3 regions of the Cellulosimicrobium sp. E-16 genome follow, and region 1 is predicted to be linked to each of the others. Evidence: riboswitches for the same ligand, from Rfam matches in the RefSeq annotation. Region 1 holds a riboswitch; each other region holds the start of a gene.
The links. A riboswitch is a leader RNA that binds a small molecule or an ion and turns the genes downstream of it on or off. The one in region 1 is predicted to bind thiamine pyrophosphate.
Positions count from the first base shown of each region.

Region 2: another riboswitch for thiamine pyrophosphate. It lies ahead of ACN9MS_RS18075 (thiamine ABC transporter substrate-binding protein); the one in region 1 lies ahead of ACN9MS_RS10070 (ECF transporter S component).
Region 3: another riboswitch for thiamine pyrophosphate. It lies ahead of ACN9MS_RS05960 (FAD-dependent oxidoreductase); the one in region 1 lies ahead of ACN9MS_RS10070 (ECF transporter S component).

Region 1 is NZ_CP183974.1:2,268,168-2,273,461, forward strand. Features, by position in the region: gene ACN9MS_RS10065 (ABC transporter ATP-binding protein) at 1-1,473, opposite strand, end outside; gene ACN9MS_RS10070 (ECF transporter S component) at 1,520-2,227, opposite strand; TPP riboswitch at 2,337-2,456, opposite strand; gene ACN9MS_RS10075 (hypothetical protein) at 2,545-2,985, shown strand; gene ACN9MS_RS10080 (Rv2578c family radical SAM protein) at 3,117-4,778, shown strand; gene ACN9MS_RS10085 (hypothetical protein) at 4,870-5,184, opposite strand; gene ACN9MS_RS10090 (PPOX class F420-dependent oxidoreductase) at 5,220-5,294, opposite strand, start outside.
Region 2 is NZ_CP183974.1:4,113,657-4,118,950, reverse strand. Features, by position in the region: gene ACN9MS_RS18090 (ABC transporter permease) at 1-1,268, opposite strand, end outside; gene ACN9MS_RS18085 (ABC transporter ATP-binding protein) at 1,268-2,119, opposite strand; gene ACN9MS_RS18080 (ATP-binding protein) at 2,345-3,595, opposite strand; TPP riboswitch at 3,766-3,870, shown strand; gene ACN9MS_RS18075 (thiamine ABC transporter substrate-binding protein) at 3,953-5,029, shown strand; gene ACN9MS_RS18070 (ABC transporter permease) at 5,097-5,294, shown strand, end outside.
Region 3 is NZ_CP183974.1:1,357,092-1,362,385, reverse strand. Features, by position in the region: gene ACN9MS_RS05975 (glycosyltransferase family 4 protein) at 1-895, shown strand, start outside; gene guaA (glutamine-hydrolyzing GMP synthase) at 899-2,512, opposite strand; gene thiE (thiamine phosphate synthase) at 2,556-3,284, opposite strand; TPP riboswitch at 3,337-3,416, shown strand; gene ACN9MS_RS05960 (FAD-dependent oxidoreductase) at 3,421-4,806, shown strand; gene thiS (sulfur carrier protein ThiS) at 4,812-5,045, shown strand; gene ACN9MS_RS05950 (thiazole synthase) at 5,154-5,294, shown strand, end outside.

The DNA of each region.
Region 1 (5,294 bases):
GTCGTGCGAGACGAGGACCACCGCGCCGCCCGCGTCCGCCCGTTCGCGGAGCACGCGGGCGGCCGCGGCGGCCTGGGCCCGGTCCAGGCCGAACGTCGGCTCGTCCGCGAGGAGGACCGGCGGGTCGAGCACGGTCGCCGTCGCGAGGGACAGACGCCGCTGCTCGCCGCCCGAGAGCCGGTACGGGTTCGCGTCGGCGAGGTGTGCGAGCCCGAACGCGTCGAGCGTCCGCTCGACGCGAGCCTCCAGGTCGGCGAGGCGGGCCAGTCGTGCCGACCACGCGACCTCCTCGCGCACGGTGCGGGCGACGAGCTGGTGCTCGGGGTCCTGGAACACCATCGCGACGGGCTCGTCCGTCGCGGTCACGACGTCGCCCGTGGTGCGCTCGAGCCCGGCCAGGCCGCGCAGGAGCGTCGACTTGCCGCCCCCGTTGGGCCCGACGACCGCGAGCACCTCGCCCACGTGGACGTCGAGGTCGACGTCGCGCACGACGGGGTGCCCGCCCCGGCGGGCGCGCCCGGCGGTGAGGCCGCCCCGGTGGACGGCGAGCCCGCGCGCCCGGAGCGCGACCGGACGCTCCGAGCCCGTCGGGGGTGGGGACGACGCCCGCGCGAGACCGACCAGCCACTCGTCGGTCGCCGGGGAGCCGAGCGGACCTGGGGCGCCCGCCTGCTCCAGGCGGACAGCGAGCGGCAGCCAGCACCCCAGGTCGGCGAGGTCGCGCGCGTGCTCGCGCAGGACGCGGTGCGTGGGGCCGTGCGCGACGACGCGGCCCTCGCGGCCCAGCACCAGGGTGGCGCCGGGCAGCACCCCCAGGTCGTCCAGGCGGTGCTCGACGAGCACGACGGAGCGATGAGGAAGCCTGGCCGGCGACGTCTCGCCGTCGGGCCCGGGTGTCCGGGCGAGGCCGGCGACGAGCGCCCCGACCTCGTGGGCGGCAGCGGGGTCCAGGAGCGCGGTGGGCTCGTCGAGGACGACGAGCTCCGGATCGGCGACGAGCGCGGCGGCGACCGCGACGCGCTGCGCCTCACCGCCCGACAGGGCGTGGGTCGGGCGGTCGCGCAGGTGCGCGGCGCCGACGGCGGCGAGCGCGGCGGTCGCACGGTCGTCCATGGTGCGGGGGTCGGCGCCGCGGTTCTCGAGCGCGAACCGCAGCTCCTCGTCCACGGGCGCCAGGCAGAGCTGGTCGCCGGGCCGCTGCTGGACCAGGCCCACGCGGGCGGCGAGCACGGGCGGCGGCACCTCGCGCGGGTCGAGCCCGGCGACGCGCAGCCCGCCCGCGACGGTGCCCGGGAGCGTGTGCGGGACGACGCCGACGAGCGCACGCAGGAGGGTCGACTTCCCGCAGCCGGACGGGCCGAGGACGAGGAGGCTCGTCCCGGCCGGGACCGTGACGTCGACGGCGTCGAGCACCCGGGCGCCGTGGTGCCCGAGGTGCACGGTCACGGCGTCGGCTGTGACGGCGTCGGCCATGGCGGGGTCCCGAGGGGCGGCCTCGGGTGTGTCGGGGGCGGCGCGCTCAGCCACGGCGGGCCGCGCCGATCGCGAAGGCGTCGAGGGCGCCGGTGCGCGCGAGCGCGTCGCCCAGGAGGCGGGCTGCGAGGCCGCACAGGACGACGCACGACACGACCTGGACGCCCAGCCGGAGCATCGCGTAGTCCTGCCCGAGCCAGCCGAAGCGCACGGCGTTGAACGCGAACGTGACGAGCGCGGCGCTCACGCCGGACGCGACGAACACCCACCAGCCGAACCGGCGGTAGCGCGTGAGCGCGAACGGCAGCTCGGCGCCGAGGCCCTGGACGAGGCCCACGACGAGCAGGAGCGGCCCGGCGGGGGAGGCGAGGAAGACGACCTCGACGAGCGCGGCGAGGGTCTCGGCCAGGATGCCGACCCCCGGCTTGCGCACGACGTACGTGGCCAGCGGGCCGACGACGATCCACGCGCCCGCGAGGACGTTCGCGGCGAGGTCCGCGAGCGGGCCCATCGCGAGCTGCAAGGGGGCCCAGAGCTGCACGAACGCCCAGTACACGAACCCGAAGACGACGCCGAGCACGGCGATCAGCACCGTCTCGTGCAGGGTCAGGCCCCGCCGACGCGCGGCACGCGGGGGCGTCGTCGGGAGCGCGTGGCCTGCGGTCCCGGTGGTCGGGTCGTCGGTCGTCCCGACGACAGCGCCAGGGGCGGCGCCCGGGGTCGTCTGCTGCGGGGTGGTGCGGGGCTCGGCCATGCGGTTCCCTCCGTCGGGCCCCCGGGGCGAGGGGTGCACGACGGCGCGTCACCGCCTCGGCCCGCGCGCACGGCCGGGCGCGGGGCGCGCGGGCACGAGCGCGCAGGGGACGGTGACGTCGGCCCTGCTCCCTTCGCTGGTACGAACCAGATCAGGTTCCACGGGTCTGCAGGGGGGACGGGTGTCCGGCCTGCACTCTCAGCGCTCGTGCGCTCCCCGGGGGCGTTCGGGCCCGACCCTAGGGCCTCCGTGCGCTCTCGACAATCCCGGCGTCTCAGCCCGCGGGACGGCGTGGCGGGGCGTGAGAGCGTGGCGGCATGACGAGGGACAACGACCCCGCCGCGGTCGCGGAGCTGGACCGTCTCGACGAGGCGGTCCGGGCCGCGCCCGCCGGAGACACGACGGCGCAGATCGCGCTGTGGCGGCAGGCGACGCGGCTCGAGACCTGGTTCTTCATCGCGCGGGGACCCGAGGACCGGCCCCGCCCCTACGCCGTGGGCGCGGCACAGGGCCCGATGGTCTGCCTCTACAGCAGCGCCGACCGGGCGCGGGAGGCCGCGGTCGCGCTGGGCGTCGTCGGCGAGGGCGCAGGGGTACCGCTGCTCGGGGTGCCGGTGCCGGACGCGATCGACTACGTCGCGTCGTTCGGCGCGGCCGGCGTCGTGGGCGTGACGCTCGACCACCCGCGGATCGGCCACCACGTCCCGCTCGCGAACCTGGGCCTGCTCATGGCGTGGGCTGCGGAGGACGCGCCGTGACGGCGCCGTGACAGCACGGAGCGGGTAGCGGACAGGCCGGTGCGGCCCCGTGTGAGGCGGTGGACCTCGCGGGGAGCGCGCCACGTCCGAGCGACCTTGACACGCAATCGAACACCTGTTCGAATGCTCTCGTGCGGTGGGACGGACAGGCGATCGGCGCGGACGACGGAGCGCTCCCGGGGTTGGAGCGTGTCGGCCTCGTGCGCAGCGTGCGCACGCCGGAGTTCGCCGGCATCACCTTCCACGAGGTGACCGCCAAGAGCGCGTTGTCCAAGGTGCCGGCCATGTCGCGCATGCCGTTCCGCTGGACGGTCAACCCGTACCGGGGGTGCAGCCACGCGTGCTCCTACTGCCTGGCTCCCACCACGCCGGTGCTCCTGGCCGACGGCACCCAGTGCCCGATCGGCGAGCTGCGCGTCGGCGACGAGATCATGGGGACTGCGCCGCACGGCGCCTACCGGCGGTACGTGCGCACGCGTGTGCTCGACCGCTGGACCACCCGCAAGCGCGCCTACCGCGTGACGCTCGCCGACGGCACACGGCTCGTCGCGAGCGGCGACCACCGGTTCCTCACGGAACGCGGCTGGCGCCACGTCGTCGGCGGCGCGGGCCGCCGCGCCCACCTCGCCCTCGGCGACGTGCTCGTCGGCCCGGGCGCCGCGGCGCTCGCGGACGGCGCGGTCGCGCTCGAGGGGCGCGACGTGACCGGCGGCGACGCGCTGCGCGTGGACTCCCTCGAGGCCCTCGACGGTCCGGGAGAGGAGACCGACCTCGTCGACATCACGACCGGCACGCGCGACTTCGTCGCGGCGGGGGTCGTGAGCCACAACTGCTTCGCGCGGCCCACGCACGAGTACCTGGACCTGGACGCGGGCGAGGACTTCGACCGTGAGGTCGTGGTCAAGGTCAACGTCGACGACGTGCTGCGCGCCGAGCTCGCTCGGCGGTCGTGGGGCCGCGAGGCGGTCGCGCTCGGGACCAACACCGACCCCTACCAGCGGGCCGAGGGCCGCTACCGGCTCATGCCCGGCATCATCGACGCCCTCGCCGGGTCCGGCACGCCGCTGTCCGTCCTCACCAAGGGGACGCTCCTGCGCCGCGACCTGCCGCTGCTCTCCGACGCCGCCTTGCGCGTCGAGGTCGGGATCGGCGTCTCGCTCGCTCTGCTGGACCCGGCGCTCCAGGCGAGCGTCGAGCCCGGCACGCCGTCGCCCCGCGCCCGGCTCGACCTGATCCGGGCCGTCCGCGAGGCAGGGCTGCCGTGCGGCGTCATGGTCGCGCCCGTCCTGCCCTGGCTGACCGACTCGACCCGAGCGCTCACCGACCTGCTCGACGCGGTGAGGGACGCCGGTGCGACGGGCGTCACCGTCCTGCCCCTGCACCTCAAGCCCGGCACGCGCGAGTGGTACATGGGCTGGCTCGCGCGCGAGCACCCGCAGCTCGTGCCCGGGTACGAGCGCGTCTACGCGCGCGGCACGTACGCCTCGAAGGCCTACCGGTCATGGCTGTGGGACCGCGTGCGCCCGATGCTCGAGGCGCGCGGCTTCGCCGTCTCCGGGCACCGCGGGCCCGCGGGCGTCGAGGGGCGGTACCGCCGGGGCGAGCTCGGCGGCCTCGGCGACCGTCACCACGACCCGGGGCCGCCGACGGACGGCGCCTACCCGACCGGGAGCCTCGCCGGGTTGCCTCCGGAACCCGACGGGCGCAGTCACGACGGCGCCCTCGCGGGGATGCCGGTCGACGGCGGGGGCCTGGACGTGGTCGGCGGGGGAGTGGAGCAGGTCCTGTTCTGACCGGGTGACACATGGTCGGGCCGACGCCGACCTGGTCGATGCGAGCCCGGCGAAGCCCCGCCAGCGGTCCCCGTCGCGTCTGGCGGGCGAGTCAGGTGGACGTGTCGCGATCCGGCACGTCTACGACCCGGACGATGTCCGTGCGTGCCACGACCCGGTCCCGGACGTCGGCCAGCGCCACGCGGGCGGGGTCGGTCATGTACGCGGCGAGCGCGTCGTCGTCGGGCATCTCGATCACCTGGACCTCGGTCGGCAGCGTCGCGTCCTGGCCGGGCAGCGCCCGCACGCGCGACAGCAGCCGGCCACCGTGGACCGGCACCAGCGCGAGGACGTCGTCCTCGTACCGGCTCAGCAGATCGGCACTGCCCTCGGTGGGCCACAGCAGGACGCACAGCGTGATCGGCATGGTCGGCACGCTACGCCGTCGCGCCGCCGGGACCGTCAGCCGTCCGCGAGGCGCGCGGGGAAGCCGCCCGTCGCGACCGGGCCCCAGCGCGTGATCGTCAGGCGCACGAG
Region 2 (5,294 bases), 1.8 Mb from region 1:
AGCCCGGTGCCGGCGAGCAGGGTCAGCGTCCCCGCGACCACCCGGGCGACGCCCGGACCGGCGGGGCGCACGACGTCGGCCCGCATGGCCTCGACGGGCCGGACGAGCGCCGCGTGCCGCGCGGGCAGGGCTGCCGCCACCACGGACACCACGACCCCGACGACGAGCGGGACCACGATCCCGGCCGTCGTCACGGGCAGCGACCCGGCGAGCTCCATGCCCACCGCGCCGAGCCCGGCCCGCGCGAGCTCGGCGAGCCCGAACCCGGCCGCGACGCCCAGCACCGCCCCGACCGCCCCGACGACCGCGGCCTGTCCCAGCACCGACGTGAACACCTGGGCCGGCGACGCCCCGACCGCGCGCAGCAGCGCGAGCTCGCGCGTCCGGCGGCGCACGTGCATCGCGAACGTGTTGGTGATGATGAACGTGCCGACGAACAGCGCGAGCGCGGCGAACACGAGCAGGAACGTCGAGACGAAGCCGAGCTGGTCGGCGATGGCGCTGCTCGTCTCGTCGCGCAGGTCGGCACCCGTCACGGCCTCGGTGTCGCCGGGGAGCGCGGTCGCGACGGCGTCGCGCAGCGCGTCGGGGGAGACACCGTCGGCGGCGTACAGGGCGATCGACGGCACCATGCCGTCCGGCGCGTACGTCGCGGCCGCGGTCGCCGCGTCGAGCAGGACGATCGTCGCGCCCGCCATCGGCGCGGACAGCGAGAGCTCGCCCACCACGCGCACCGGGCGCACCTCGTCCCCGAGCACGACGTCGGTCGTGTCGCCCACCGCGAGGCCCGACGCCTCGAGCGTCGCGGACTCGAGCGCGACCTCGGCGGCGCTCTCCGGTGCGCGGCCGTCGACCACGCGCGGCCCGGGGTCGCGCGGGTCGTAGCCGACCGCCATGCTCGGCGCCTGCGTGCTCAGCACCGCGGTGCCGTCGGCGCCCACGAGGACGGCGGGGCCGCTCACCTCGGCGAGCGCGAGGTCGACGTCGTCGCGCGCGTCGAGCGTCCCGGCCAGGTCCGCCGGGACGAGGCTGCGGGCCCCGCCGAGCTGCGCGGACGACGACTCGAGGGCGGACCCCGCGGCGGTCGCGCCGCGCACGTACGCGTCGGCCTGGATCGACGACGCGACGATGCCGTCGAACGTCGACGCGAGCATCGCGCGCAGCGCGAACGTGCCGGTGACGAACGCGACGCCGATCGTCACCGCGAGCACCGAGAGCACGAGCTGGGCGCCGTGCGCGCGCACGCCGCGCAGGGCGATCCGGCCCATCACCGGACGGCCGCCGGCTCGTGCGCCGGGTCGGCGGCGTGGGCGCCCGCGGTCGCCGCCGGAGAGAGGGCGCCGAGCGTGTCGAGGACGGCCTGCGGCGTCGGGTCACGCAGCTCGGTCACGAGGCGACCGTCCGCGAGGAACAGGACACGGTGCGCGTACGACGCCGCCGTGGGGTCGTGCGTGACCATCGCGACGGACTGGCCGAGGTCGTCCACCGAGGCGCGCAGGAAGCCGAGCACCTCGGCCGCGGCGTGCGAGTCGAGGTTGCCCGTCGGCTCGTCCGCGAACACGACCGCCGGCCGGGACACGAGCGCCCGCGCGCACGCGACGCGCTGCTGCTGCCCGCCGGAGAGCTCCGCCGGGCGGTGCCCGAGCCGCGGGCGCAGCCCGACGGCGTCGACCACGCGGTCGAACCACTCGCGGTCCACCGGTCGGCGCGCGATGGCCAGCGGCAGCACGATGTTCTCCTCCGCCGTGAGCGTCGGGACGAGGTTGAACGACTGGAAGACGAATCCGATGCGTGTGCGTCGGAGCCGCGTCAGGCGCCGCTCGCTCATCGCCGACACCGTCTCGCCGTCCACGACGACGGTGCCCGCCGTGGGGGAGTCGAGTCCGGCGAGGCAGTGCATGAGGGTCGACTTGCCCGACCCGGACGGGCCCATGATCGCTGTCAGCCGCCCCCGCTCGAGGTCCACGTCGACGCCGTCGAGCGCGCGGACCGTCGCCTCGCCGCGCCCGTAGGTCTTCAGGAGGCCCCGCGCGGTCGCGATCACGGGCCGCCCTGCCGCCTCGTCGGTGGCCCCGTCCGGCGCGGTGGTCGTCGCGCCCCTCGTCTCGGTGCCGCTCATCGGTCCTTCCCCTCCCGCGTCGACGGACCGTCCGGAGCTCCCGGCCCGGTCGTCCCGACCCTCCCGCGGGGGACTCTCGCCGGGCATCGGGGAACGACCCTGAGCCACCCCTGGTCGGGGCGCGAGGCTTCCCCGGAGACGGCTCAGGGTTCTCTCAGGGCACAGGCCGAGCGGCTGGACCACGTTCGCCGTGCGGCTTCGGCTCGTCGGAGCGTTCCTCGGTCGTCACGGCCCCAGCGTCGTGACAGGGATAACGTGCACGCCGTCGGCGCGTCGGCCTGCATAGCCCGTGCTCGTGACCACACCGAGGAACGCGGGTTCACCGTGCCTGTCCACGTCGACGCTCGCCGCGAACCTCAGCAGCGACGCCGCGGCCGAGTCCGCTGCCGCGGGATTCATCTTCACCTCGAACGCTCCCCAGCGTCCGTCGGGAAGGGTGACCACAGCGTCCACCTCGTTCCCCTTCTCGTCGCGCCACGAGCTGATCTCGCCACCGAGCGCCTGGGCATAGACGCGCAGGTCGCGCACGACCATGGCTTCGAAGTGGTAGCCGGCTGCATTGAGGTCTGCGAGCAGGTCGGCGGTCCCGACGCCGAGCGCTGCGGTGCCCAGCGACGGGTCGACGAAGTAGCGGACCGGCGCGGTCCGGAGGCGGAGGCGTGAACGCATGTGCGGCTGCCAGGATGCGGAGTCGTCCGTGAGCATCAGCCGGTCGAGCGCGTCCAGATAGGCGTGCAACGTCTCGGCCGCGACCGGGCCGCGGTCGGCCCCGATGTCCTCACGGAGCGCGGTGAGCTTCGGCGACTGCGCCACCGATCGACCGAGCGAGGTGAGCAGCCGCCGGACTCCGCGCGGGTTGCGGCGTGTGCCGAGCGCCGGAACGTCCACCTCGACGACGTTGCGCAGGTAGTCGGCGAGCCACGTCCTGGCCTCGGCTTCCGCCGCCCCCAGGAGGCTCGGCCAGCCCCCGACGACGATCCGTTCCATGAGATCGGGCACCGACAGGCCGGAGTCCTTCGACACAGGGGAGTTGCCGTCGAACAGTGCCTGCAACGACACCTCGCCGTGAGAGTGCCGAGACTCGAAGAGGCTCATCGGGCGCATGCGCAGCACCCCGATGCGACCTGCACCAGAGTGCCGCGTCGAGTCGTCGCGGGGGGTTGCCGATCCCGTGAGGACGTACAACCCTCGCTCGCCGAGATCGTCGACGCGCCGACGTACCCGGTTCCAGAGCTCAGGCGCGACCTGCCACTCGTCGAACAGGATGGGCGTCGGTCCGCTGAACAGCGCGTCGGGGTTGAGCTCGACGGCGGACCGTGCGTTCGCGTCCTCGTCGAGCCGGATCGACGAGGACGCGACCTGCGACGCGGTCGCCGTCTTGCCGCACGCCTTGGGGCCTTCGATGAGGACGGCGCCGATGGCGGCCATGCGCTCGCGGAGCTCGCGATCGGCGATGCGGTCAAGATACCTGTTCACAGCGTAGAATCTATGTTTTACGCTGCTCAAAGTCTACCTTTTGCGCCACGTCTGATCGACATTCTGCGCGAGGAGGGAGGCACCGTCGTACCGAGTCTGACGACCGCGACGGCTGTCGCGGACGCCGCGCCGGAGCTGCTCTCAGGGCCGTTCTCCCGGTGTAGGCTCGAGGAGAACGACAGGGGAGCTCCTGGAGGAGCTGAGAGTGCGGACCACCGCAGACCCTCGAACCTGATCCGGTTAGCACCGGTGGAGGAAGTCGGGAATCTCGATCACCTGCTCGTGCGGTCGCCCGCGCTCGCCGCAGCGCGGGTCGCGCGGGCCGGTGGACCCCTCCTGAACGTCCTGGGAGGACACATGCAGCGCACGACCGCCCGCACCCGCCGGGCCCGGTCCCTCGTCACCGGCGCGGGCACGACCCTCGCCCTCCTCGCGCTCGCCGCGTGCAGCGGCGGCGACGACGCGTCGTCGGGCACCGGGGGCACGGTCACCCTGGTCACCCACGACTCCTTCGCCGTGAGCGACGAGGTGCTCGCCGCGTTCGAGGAGGAGAGCGGCCTCACGGTCGAGCAGGTCGCGCCCGGCGACGGCGGCGCGCTCGTCAACCAGCTCATCCTCACCAAGGACTCGCCGCTGGGCGACGTCGTGTTCGGGATCGACAACACGTTCGCGTCGCGCGCGATCGACGAGGGCGTGCTCGACCCGTACACGCCGGACGGCCTCTCCAACTCGGCCGCGCGGTACGCGGTGGGCGACGGAGGTGAGCTCACTCCGGTCGACCTCGGCGACGTCTGCATCAACGTCGACCACGCGTGGTTCGCCGACGCCGGGATCCCCGAGCCCGTCTCGCTCGAGGACCTCGCGAAGCCGGAGTACGAGGACCTCCTCGTCGTGACCAACCCGGCGACGTCGTCGCCCGGTCTCGCGTTCCTCCTCGCGACCGTCGGCGCGTTCGGCGAGGACGGCTGGGAGGACTACTGGGCCGACCTGCGCGCCAACGGCGTGAAGGTCGTCGACGGGTGGTCGGACGCGTACTACGTCGACTTCTCCGGCTCCGAGGGCGCCGGACCGCGCCCGATCGTGCTGTCGTACTCGACGTCGCCCGCGTTCACGCTCACCGAGGACGGCTCCGCGTCCACGACCGGGGCCCTGCTCGACACGTGCTTCCGCCAGGTCGAGTACGCGGGCGTGCTCGCGAACGCGAAGAACCCCGAGGGCGCGCAGCAGCTCGTGGACTTCCTCGTGAGCGAGGCGTTCCAGGCCGACGTGCCGGGGCAGATGTACATGTACCCCGCCGACGACTCCGTCGCGCTCCCCGACGGCTGGGCCGAGTTCGCGCCGCTCGCCGACGAGCCCTTCGAGGTCGCGCCCGCCGACGTCTCGGCGCACCGCGACGAGTGGATCAAGGCATGGACGGCGACGGTCGTCGACTGACGCCCGGTCCACGAGCGACCACGGCTCGACCTCGCGAGGTAGAGCCGTGGTCGCGCGAGGGAGAGCCGTGGTGAGGGACCGGGCGGTCTGGCGGGGCGGCGTCGGACGCGCGGTGCTGTGGGGTCTGGCGGCGGCGGTGCCGCTCGCGTTCCTCGGGGTGTTCTTCGCGTGGCCGGTCGTCACGCTCGTGGCGCGCGGGTTCGTCGGGGACGACGGCGGCCTGGACCTGTCCGGGTTCGCGGAGGTGTTCTCGCAGCCGCGGACG
Region 3 (5,294 bases), 910 kb from region 1:
CCCCGACGTCGTGCACCTCCACATGGGCGTCCTCACGCCCTCGACGCAGGCGTCCCTGCGCACCGTCGTGCGCGCGGGACTGCCCGCCGTGCTCACGGTGCACAGCGTCTGGGGCGGGGCGGAGAGGGCGTTCGCCGGGCTCGACCGCGTCGTGCGGTGGTCGCGCTGGCCCGTCCTGTGGTCGGCCGTGAGCGAGCTGACGGCGGCTCCGCTGCGCCGCATCGTCGGCGACCACGGCGAGGTCGTGGTGCTGCACAACGGCCTCGACCTCGACGCGTGGCGCGTGCCGCGCACCGAGCGCGCCGAGCGCATGGAGGGCGCCGCCGTCCACGTCGTGGCGGCGACGCGGTTCGCGCCGCGCAAGCGCGTGCTGCCGCTCCTCGAGGTCGTGCGCGACGCCGTCGCACGCCTCCCCGAGGGCGCGCTCCACGTGACGCTCGCGGGGGACGGCCCCGAGCTGGCCGACGCACGGCGCTTCGTCGCCGAGCACGGGCTGGGGTCGGTCGTGTCGCTCCCCGGCCGCCTCGACGCGACGGGGCTCAAGCGGCTCTACGCGCGCGCCGACGTGTTCGCCGCGCCCGCCGTCGAGGAGGCGTTCGGCATCGCGGCGCTCGAGGGCCAGGCGGCCGGGCTCGCCGTCCTCACCCGCTCGCAGTCGGGCGTCGCGGAACGCCTCACGGACGGCGTCGACGCGCTCGTCGCGGACGACGACGCCGGGCTCACCGACGCGCTCGTGCGGCTCGCGACCGAGGACGGCCTGCTCGACCGGATCGTCGCGCACAACCGCGACGTGCCGTCGTCGGCGGGCTGGCCGCGCGTGCTCGCCGACGTGGAGGCAGCATACGAACGGGCCGCGACGATCGCCGTGGATCGTCGGGCCCGTCCGTCCCGCTAGGGGTCACTCCCACTCGATGGTGCCCGGGGGCTTGCTCGTCACGTCGAGCACGACCCGGTTGACCTCTGCCACCTCGTTGGTGATGCGCGTCGAGATGACGGAGAGCACGTCGTAGGGCAGGCGCGTCCAGTCGGCCGTCATCGCGTCCTCGGACGAGACGGGGCGCAGCACGATCGGGTGACCGTAGGTGCGGCCGTCGCCCTGGACGCCGACCGAGCGCACGTCGGCGAGCAGCACGACGGGGCACTGCCAGATCTCGTTGTCCAGCCCCGCCTTGGTCAGCTCCTCGCGCGCGATCGCGTCCGCGGCGCGCAGCGTCTCCAGGCGGTCCGCCGTGACCTCGCCGACGATGCGGATGCCGAGGCCCGGGCCGGGGAACGGCTGGCGGGCGACGATCTCCTCGGGCACCCCGAGCTCGCGGCCGACGGCCCGGACCTCGTCCTTGAACAGCGTCCGCAGCGGCTCGACGAGCGAGAACTGCAGGTCGTCGGGCAGCCCGCCGACGTTGTGGTGGCTCTTGATGTTCGCCGCGCCCTCGCCGCCGCCGGACTCGACGACGTCCGGGTACAGCGTGCCCTGGACGAGGAACTTCACCTCGGCCCCGTGCTCGCCCGCGTCCTCGACGATCTGGCGCGCGGAGTCCTCGAACACGCGGATGAACTCGCGGCCGATGATCTTGCGCTTGGTCTCGGGGTCGCTGTGCCCCGCGAGCGCGGTGAGGAACCGCTCCTTCTCGTCGCGGATCACGAGGTTCACACCGGTCGCCGCGACGAAGTCGCGCTCGATCTGCTCGACCTCGCCCGCGCGCATGAGCCCGTGGTCGACGTGCACGCACGTGAGCTGGTCGCCCACCGCGCGCTGGACGAGGGCCGCCGCGACCGCGGAGTCGACGCCACCGGAGAGCGCGCAGATGACGCGCGCGTCGCCGACCTGGGCGCGGATCGCCGCGACCTGGTCCGTGATGACGTTGCCGGGCGTCCAGTCCGGGGCGAGCCCCGCGCCCTCGTAGAGGAAGTGCTCCAGCACGGTCTGGCCGTGCGCGGAGTGCTTGACCTCGGGGTGCCACTGCACGCCATAGAGGCGGCGCGACGTGTCCTCGAACGCCGCGACGGGCGAGCCCGCCGACGTCGCGAGGACCTCGAAGCCCTCGGGCGCACGGTGGACCGCGTCGCCGTGGCTCATCCACGTGGTCTGGTTCTCCGGCGTGCCGTCGAGCAGCACGCCCGCGGCGCACACCTCGACCTCGGTGCCGCCGTACTCGCGCAGGCCCGTCTGGGCGACCTCGCCGCCGAGCGCCTTGGCCATGGCCTGGAAGCCGTAGCAGATGCCCATGACGGGCACGCCGGCCGCGAACAGGGCCGGGTCCACGAACGGGGCGCCGGTCGCGTACACCGACGACGGCCCGCCGGAGAGGATGATCGCGACCGGGTCCTTCGCGAGCATCTGCTCGACCGTGAAGGTGTGCGGCACGATCTCGGAGTAGACCTTGGCCTCGCGCACGCGGCGCGCGATGAGCTGCGCGTACTGGGCGCCGAAGTCGACGACGAGCACGGGCCGCGGGGTCGCGGCGACCTCGGCGGTGGTGGGGGTGTCGGGAGCGGTGGCGGGTGACGTCACCGGTCCAGGATAGTCGCCGCCCGGCGCGGTCCCGTCCCGCGTCTCAGGCGCCGGTGCGCTCCGTGGCTCGCTCGGTGACGCGCTCGACGATCCGGTCGCGCAGCGCCCGCGCCGCGGCCTCGGGGTCGCTCGCCTGCGTGATCGCCCGCACGACCACGACGCGCGTCGCCCCGGCGTCGAGCACCGCGTCGAGCCGGTCCGCGTCGATCCCGCCGATGGCGAACCACGGGGTGCGCGGCCGCGTCGCGGCGACCGCGCGCAGCAGGTCGAGCCCGACGGCGGCGCGCCCCGGCTTCGTCGGCGTCGCCCACAGGGGGCCGACGCAGAAGTAGTCGACGTCCGGGTCGGCCTCGGCGGCGGCCGCCTGGTCGGCCGAGTGCGTGGACCGGCCGAGCACCGGCGCGGCGCCGAGCAGGGAGCGCACCGCGGGGACGGGAAGGTCCCCCTGGCCCATGTGCACCACGGGCGCGGCGGCCAGCCGTGCGACGTCGGCCCGGTCGTTGACGGCCCACAGCGCGCCGTGCTCCGTCGCGACCCGTGCGACGAGCTCCTGGAGCTCGAGCTCGCGCGCGACGTCGAGCGTCTTGTCGCGGAGCTGGACCGCGTCGACCCCGCCCGCGAGCGCCGCCCGCAGGAAGTCCTCGAGGTCGCCGCGCTCCTCGCGCGCGTCGGTGCACAGGTAGAGGCGCGCGTCGGCGAGGCGGGCGCGTGCGGCGTCCGGAGCCGGCGGGGCGGGGGTGGCGGGAGGAGTGGCGAAGGTCTCGGTGCTCACCCGCCGGAGCCTAGCGGCGGCGCGTCCCGGGCAGGCGGTACTGTGGCCGACAGCACGGGAGCCCCGCACGGGGCTGAGAGGGCGTCGGAGCCGACCGTCGAACCTGATCTGGGTCATGCCAGCGAAGGGAGCGCGCATGCACACCCCTGTCCGTCCTGGGGCCCGCCCGCCGGGACCCGGTCCTGCCGTGCCCGACGGCGCGCGCGACCTCGTCGTCGTGGGCGGCGGGATCGTGGGGCTCGCCGTCGCGTGGCGCGCCGCGCGCGCAGGGCTGAGCGTCACGGTGCTGGACCCGTCGCCGGGCGACGGCGCGACGCACGCCGCCGCCGGGATGCTCGCCCCGGTCACGGAGGCCGACTTCGGCGAGGACGACGCACTCCGCCTGCACCTCGCGGCCGCCGCGGCGTGGCCCGGCTTCGCGGGGGACCTGCGCGCCGCGACCGGCGCCGACGTCGGGCTGCGCACCGCGGGCACCCTCACCCTCGCGTACGACGCCGACGACCTCGCGCTGCTCCGGCGCGTCCTCGCCCTCCACGCGGCGCACGGCCTCGCGTCGCGCGAGCTCACCGTGGCCGACGCCCGCAGGCGCGAGCCCTATCTCGGCCCGCGGGTCGCGGGCGCGGCCTGGGCCCCGGCCGACCACGCGGTCGACCCGCGCGCGACGCACGCCGCGCTGCTGAGAGCGCTGCTCGGCGCGCCCGGTGGCGTCCCCGGCGCGGGCTCCCGACCGGGGACGCTCACGGGGACCACCGGTTCCGGGGTACGTGCCGTCGTCGTGCGGGCATCGGCGACGCGGCTCGCGCTCGACCCGGCCGGGCGGGTCGTGGGCGTGCACGACGACGCGGGCCGGCTCCACGCGGCGGGTGCGGTCGTCGTCGCGGCGGGCTGGAGGTCCGGCGCGCTGCTCGCGGACGTTCCGGGCGTCGTCGTGCCGACGCGGCCGGTCAAGGGGCAGACCCTGCGCCTCGACGCCGGGCCTGACCTCGCGCTCGAGCACGTGGTGCGCGGGGTCGTGCAGGGGCGGCCGGTGTACGTCGTGCCGCGCGACCCGGTCCCGGACGGACCGCGCGCCGGGCACCGGGAGGTCGTCGTCGGCGCGACCACCGAGGAGAACCCCGACGACCGCCGCGCGACCGCGGGCGGCGTCTTTGCCCTGCTGCGCGACGCACGCGCCCTCCTGCCCGGGATCGACGAGGCCGAGCTCGTCGACGTCACGCCCCGGGCACGCCCCGCGACCCCGGACAACCTGCCGCTCGTCGGGGCGACCGTGGTGCCCGGCCTGCACGTCGCGGCGGGTCACGGACGCAACGGCATCCTGCTGGCGCCGCTCACCGCCGACGCGGTCGTCGCCGGCCTCACCGGTGCCGCGCTCCCGGCCGACGCCGCCACCGCCCTCTCCCCGACCCGCACCGACCGCTTCGCCGAACCCGGGGTTGTCCCCCGGTTCGCGTCGGATCCGGGGAACAACCCCGGGTTCGACGTCGGCCGGTCGGCCGCCTTCTCCACGACGACACCGAGGTGATCCCCGTGACCGCACCTGCTCCGACCGCGCTCGTCAACGGCGAGCCGTACCCGCTCGCCGCCCCCGTGCACCTCGAGCAGCTCGTCGCGGCGCTCGTGCCCGCGTACGTCGCCGACGGGACGCCGCAAGGCGTCGCCGTCGCCGTGGACGACGCCGTCGTGCCGCGCGGCTCGTGGGCGACGACCGTCGTCGCGCCCGGCGACCGCATCGAGATCGTCACCGCCGTCCAGGGCGGCTGAGGAGGACCCGTGACCACGACCGACATCTCCCGCGCCCCCGCGAGCCGACCGTCGGACGGCGACGACCCGCTCGTCGTCGCCGGCACGGCCATCGGGTCGCGCCTCGTCATGGGCACCGGCGGGGCGGCGAACCTGCTCACGCTCGAGGACGCGCTCGTCGCGTCCGGCACCGCGTTGACGACCGTCGCGATGCGCCGCGTCGCCGTGCGCGCCGGCGGCGAGGCGAGCCCCGACGCCGGGATCTGGGCG